Linked DNA regions of Paraglaciecola sp. L3A3. The protein of the gene in region 1 interacts with the protein of each later gene in a pairwise test. Links are inferred from orthologs where the notes say so. Each region holds a gene or a part of one and is shown on either strand. Other genes may lie near its edges.

The links. The genes of interacting proteins can lie anywhere in the genome.
Region 2: the proteins of ybgC (region 1) and plsB interact in binary tests that used the Escherichia coli proteins (3 or more experiments, as listed by UniProt). The link is inferred for Paraglaciecola sp. L3A3 from one-to-one orthologs.

Annotation. Positions count from the first base shown.
Region 1 is NZ_CP047023.1:1,175,369-1,178,272, reverse strand. What follows is about bases 9-2,833. They hold ybgC (tol-pal system-associated acyl-CoA thioesterase), read right to left. Parts: upstream 1,711-2,833; coding sequence 1,306-1,710; downstream 9-1,305. Other genes in these bases: ruvB (Holliday junction branch migration DNA helicase RuvB), read right to left, coding at 2,372-2,833; tolQ (protein TolQ), read right to left, coding at 609-1,316; tolR (protein TolR), read right to left, coding at 177-605; tolA (cell envelope integrity protein TolA), read right to left, coding at 9-170. Also shown: more of tolA, read right to left, coding at 1-8; more of ruvB, read right to left, coding at 2,834-2,904.
Region 2 is NZ_CP047023.1:5,102,730-5,105,880, reverse strand. What follows is about bases 30-3,101. They hold plsB (glycerol-3-phosphate 1-O-acyltransferase PlsB), read right to left. Parts: upstream 2,748-3,101; coding sequence 312-2,747; downstream 30-311. Other genes in these bases: GQR87_RS21305 (sorbosone dehydrogenase family protein), read left to right, coding at 3,070-3,101; GQR87_RS21315 (patatin-like phospholipase family protein), read right to left, coding at 30-111. Outside these bases: more of GQR87_RS21315, read right to left, coding at 1-29; more of GQR87_RS21305, read left to right, coding at 3,102-3,151. UniProt on the Escherichia coli protein: Catalyzes the transfer of an acyl group from acyl-ACP to glycerol-3-phosphate (G3P) to form lysophosphatidic acid (LPA). This enzyme can utilize either acyl-CoA or acyl-ACP as the fatty acyl donor.

The sequences.
Region 1 (2,904 bases):
AATTTTTTTAACTGATTACCATCTATCACCACAGCCTCAATGATAGGCTGGGGATTAGAAAAATCAGGCGTTGCTTTAGGCACAGACAAATTACCACTCACAAGTAAACCTATTATCACTAGTAGGTGCAAAACAAATGAAGTAGTTAAGGCAATTGACAACTTAGACATTGCGTTCTAATTCTCTGGCGGCGAGGTCATTAAACCAACAGACGGCGCACCCGCTCGTTGCAACAGCACCATAAGATCTACCACTTGACTGTAAGCCACTGCACCATCGCCCTTAACAACAACTGGTGTTTCGGGTTCACGTTGTAAATGGGTCGCCACCAAGGTTGCTAAGTCGACAGCTGACATAGCTTCATCTTGAGTATCACCTACGTTTAAATAATACTGACCTTGTGCATCCACTGTGGCCACTAAGGGCGGTTTGGCTTCTTCATCTAAGGCTTGAGCTTCTGCTTTAGGTAGGTCTACTTTTACCCCTTGGGTGACGAGGGGCGCAGTTACCATAAAGATGATCAACAACACCAACATCACATCGATGTATGGCACCACATTAATTTCAGAAACCGGACGACGGCGTTTTCTTTGGTACGTATTCATAATCTACCCAGCTTTCTGAGCTGAATTTTTCTCGGCACTGGCAGCTAAAGCTTGTCTATGTAGGATGCTAGAAAATTCCTCCATAAAATTACCATAACTGTTTTCTAATTTTTCAACTTGATGGCTGAAACGGTTGTAAGCGATAACCGCTGGGATAGCCGCAAATAAGCCCATTGCTGTGGCAATTAATGCTTCAGCGATACCAGGCGCAACCATAGCTAGAGTGGCTTGTTGCTGACCACCCAAAGCCACAAAAGAATTCATAATGCCCCATACCGTACCAAACAAACCAATGTAAGGGCTGATTGAGCCCGTTGTGGCTAAAAAGGGTAGACGATTCTCTAATTTGTCGATTTCACGAGACAAAGAGACACGCATGGCTCTTGATGTGCCGTCAACTATGGCTTCAACTGGCGTTGATGTACTCTTGCGTAAACGTACAAACTCTTTAAAACCCGCACAGAACACACTTGCCATACCTTGCACTGATTGCCTAGCCGCTAATTCTTGGAAGAACTTATTGAGATCGACACCAGACCAAAACTTATCTTCAAACTTTTTCATTTCAGCATTGGCTGATCTCAGCACCTTAGTGCGTTCAAAAATAAATGCCCAAGATGTAACAGAGGCCGCCAATAGGATCAACATAACAAGTTGCACCAAAAAACTGGCTTCTAATATCAAATCTACGAAAGATAACTCAGATGACACGTGTAAATTCCCCTAAAATATTTTCAGGAATAGCTTGCGGTTTCATAGTTGAAAGATTGACACAAGCGACTCTAATTAACGCACTAACCAAACATTGTTCGTCTGGGCTTATTATTATTTGTTTGAACACCAAGCTGGCGCGCTTTAATTCTACTATTTCGGATTGAATACTCAATAGTTGATTAAAGCGTGCAGGCGCATGATTATCCATTTCCACACGTTTGACGACAAAACCCACAGAATGTTCCAATAAAATATCCTGTTGGGTGCCCATACTTCTTAACCACTCAGTTCTTGCTCGTTCAAAAAACTTCAGATAATTAGCATAATAAACAATGCCGCCTGCATCTGTGTCTTCATAATAAACACGTATATTGTGGGTATGTTGCATCATGGCCATTTAATTCTTATTGTCGTCAGTATTAATTACAGTAATCAACAGTGTGTTTAGGCGATATTTCTATGAATGCTTGTTTACTTTGTCAAACAAGCAGACCTACTGTTTAAAAAACACACAAAAAGGGTTAAGCCTTTTTATTTAAAGGCTTATGCTACCAAACCCCCTTTAATTATCATCTTAATTTTTAAGTAAATTTTATGTAAAGGGTAAGTATATAAAAGTAAAAGGGGACAAAAATACACACAAGGCAATAAATATTAATTTATTGAAGTTTAAAAATTTAACAGTTCAAGCTCCGCATAAAAAACATTTACAATTATTTAACTAAAAAATAATAATAGTGCGACATTTGTACAATTTAAAAAAACCATTTAAAACAAAGAGATAAAATAAAAATTACGGTTTTTCAGGTAAAAAACTAACAAGACTTTAAAAATGGATTAGTTTTTCTAATGATAAGTCTTAATTTAATTCAATTGTGCTTAACACTGATTGAGCTATTATATAGTTGTTTTTGAACTACTGTAGAATTTCACATCGAGAGATGGAAAAAATTGTATTAGTTTGTTTCATGTTTTGTTCTCAAAGATTTATTCCCTTCAACGTAAGTTGATTTGGCCCATATTTTATATATGGGCTTTTTTTTGCCTGAAATTTAATCCGGCGAATAATCTTTGCTGAAGTGCAAGAAAGCTCGTTGCGAAGCAATACGCCCTCTTGGAGTACGTTGTAAAAATCCTTGTTGGATCAAAAACGGTTCAATTACATCTTCTATTGTGTCGCGTTCTTCACCTATAGCAGCAGCTAAGTTATCTAAACCCACTGGGCCACCCATAAATTTTTCAATAATAGTTAATAAAAGTTTACGGTCCATATAGTCAAAACCTTCTTTGTCTACATCTAGCATATCCAGTGCCTGACTCGCTACACTCACATCGATATGACCATTAGCTTTGACTTCAGCAAAATCGCGAACCCGACGTAATAATCGATTACTGATCCTGGGTGTCCCTCGAGATCGACGAGCGATTTCAATGGCGCCGGCTTCGTCCATAGGTAAGTCTAAATAACTAGCTGAACGTTTAACAATTTGGGTGAGGTCTTTGATATTGTAAAATTCGAGACGTTGCACTATGCCAAAACGATCACGCAGCGGTGACGTTAATGATCCCGCTCGGGTCGTGGCAC
Region 2 (3,151 bases), 3.9 Mb from region 1 along the record:
TAACGATTTCTGGTGTTTTGTTGATAGCTGTTTTTCTACATGAGTTAAGAATTGGCTGATAGCGGCACCACGAATTCCGCCTCCATCAAGAGATAAAATGAGCTTAGACATATCACTTCCTTATTTTATTTTGCATTAATTAAATCAATCGAGGGTGGATACTGCTGCCCTGTGTGAAATATAAGCATAGCCAAATTCTTAAGGTGTTTGCTTGTTTTTGGAAAATATTTATAGTGAGAGTCTGGCAACTGGATTGCAGGAAGAAGTTTTATAGAAGCCTCTGTTAAGCAGAGGCTTAAGTTTGGATATGGTTAAATTTGTTTTAAACGTTGGATTATTTCAGGTTCTATTAATTTAATAACATCAGAGCGAAGGGATTCACTGAGTTCTGCATGCTGTAGTTGTCCTTTCTCATCAATATCTACCAGTTGCTGTTCTTTTAGCGCTGTAATAAAACACCCCAATACATTTTTATCAAAAAATTCTGGTGAGCTGAGGCCATGCAAACTAGATAGCCGTTCAGCAAAGTGTCGACTATTTTGTTCTAACTCACTGCGGCTGATACTGCCTTGCTTCGATAACAGAGTCAGTACTACCGCATATCTGTGTAATGTTTCACGTATTCCGCGGCTTAACAACCAAGCGCTATAAAATTCTTCACTAGATGGTGAAGGTGGCTGAATTTTATTTCTTTCAGCAACCAATAAGCCCATGTTTAACATGTTATCTAATAAAAATTCTGCATACGAAGACCCTTGCTCTGAACTCATATATAAAAATAATTCACGTTTTAACAAAGGATAAAGTTTAGCTACTAATAATAATATTTGTTTTTTAGCTAAGCCATTATGGGAAAATACAATGGCTGCTATCAGGCTTGGTAAAACAAAAAGATGCTGAATATTGTTGCGGTAGTAGGTTAACGCCACTGCATTTTGATTTTTTAGTGAGATTATTTTTCCATAGCTATCTTCGGTTACGGTAAATTTATTGAGTTTTAGAGTATTGGATAAAAGCTCTTTACCACTCATTTGTGGAATAGTCGCTCTATTGCTATAAGGGGCGTCTTTTAACAAGGTTAGATAATGCTCTATTGCTTGTTCTAGCTCAGATTGAGCCATGGCGTGTTTTTTGGCTGACAACAAACAAGTTGCACAAATTGCCATACCACTAATCGCTGCTGCTTGATTAATTTTACTCATTACATCAGTGGCTAATTCGTTCACTACAGGTGTTAACCACTGTGGTCGGCTATCTGAGTTTTGTTCGCGGTATTCTCGCCAATTAGGTTCATGTTGATCTAGGTAATTTGCAAGGTTGATTGGTTCCCCAAAATTAAGATGGCCAATACCATAATTTTTTAGTTTTTTGATAGCCGAGAATATTTGCAGAAATGATTCTTTTTTCTTGCTGGTACCTTTGAGTTCTTTTAAATAACTAGATACTTCCATGACATGATCGTAACCGATATAAACAGGCACAATGCTGACGGGTCGATTTATTCCTTTAATTAGACCTTGTAGGGTCATGGCAAGCATACCTGTTTTTGGCGGAAGTAAGCGTCCAGTTCGGCTACGGCCACCTTCGGGGAAATATTTCACCGAGTAACCTTTATTAAAAAGTAGCTCTAAGTACTCTCTAAATACTGCGGTATATAGCTTATTACCAGCAAAACTTCGACGTATATAAAATGCTCCTGCTTTGCGAAGCAAACCACCAACAGGAGGAAAGTTGAGGTTTATGCCTGCCGCAATATGGGGGGTGACTAAACCTTCGTGGTAGATAACGTAAGTCAGTAATAAATAGTCCATATGACTTCTGTGGCAAGGCACATAGATGATCTCGTGGCCATTTTGAGCAAGTTCTCGAACGGTCGCTGCATGACCTATTTCGATGCCATTATATATTTTGTTCCAGACCTTAGTTAAAACGCTTGAACCCCATCTTACTATGCCTTCTCGATAGTCTGCGGCGATTTCAGTTAAATATTCTTTAGCTTGTGCTTTTGCTCTTTGTTGGGTGATCTTTTTATGGCTAGCTTCTTCTGCTATGGCCAACGAAACGGATTCAGAGCCTAATACAGCATTATATAGTTGATAGCGTTCTAGTCGATTGGGCCCAGCTATAGCTTGTTGGCGACGATGAAAATGTGTACCTGCCACTCGAATTAATTTGCGGGCAATTTCATCATCTGCCCCTTCAAGGTTACTCATAGCCCTAGATGAAACCGGCTTGCTATAACAAACAAAGTTGTCACGACCTAAAAGTAAAACGATAAAAAACTTTCGCAACCAGTTAGGTGAAACTTGGTTGGCTATAACGTCTGACCAGCCAGACATGTTTTTACCCGGTGCCCGGCCCCAGTGAATTGAAACAGGCACTATTTGAATATCTAAATCAGAATTTTCTCTGTGTAATTTAAATAACCAAGAAGCATTTTCTTCAATATTGGTATTTTTAATTTTTCTATTTAACAGCGAACTTGGATTACGTAAAAAAAGACAAGGTGGAAATTCAGTATCAGCTATATCGACTTGAGCTGTAGGTTTAGGTAAACCAAGGCTTGCCGCGGATATTTTTAGTGCTAGCTGGTCAGTCACTGAGTGGGTTCTAAGTAAATAAACGATTGGTTTAGATTTATCTATGCCTAGTTCAGTTTCTAAATCTGCTGGGATACTTTTGACCTTTACTAGCCATTTGATGGGAATGGTTACCATTGCAAATAGCAATCTATTCACCCTTTTCATACTACCGACCTTACTGTTCTTGATTACTTGCGAAGGATAACATAGGGAACGACATCTATAACCTGAACTCTGGATAAATTGTGTTCATCTGTAGCATTTTTGAACGTTTGACAGCCTTGCTTTTGGCCAAGGTACAAAAATGCTTAAAGTATTTCTTAAAGCCACACTACTCTTTTATTTTCTAGTTAGCTTATCACTTTCGAAACTTATGGGGTCACACTGAACCCAGCTAATTAATTATTTCTAAAATCAATAATGGTTATTAATTTTTATTTTACTTTGTAGTATGTTGAATGTTGACAATAAAAGTGAATGGATAACCATGAAATTGATAATATTTTTTACACTGTGTGCTTTAAATTGCTTAATCACAGTGCAAGCAGTAAAACTAAAAACTATTTACC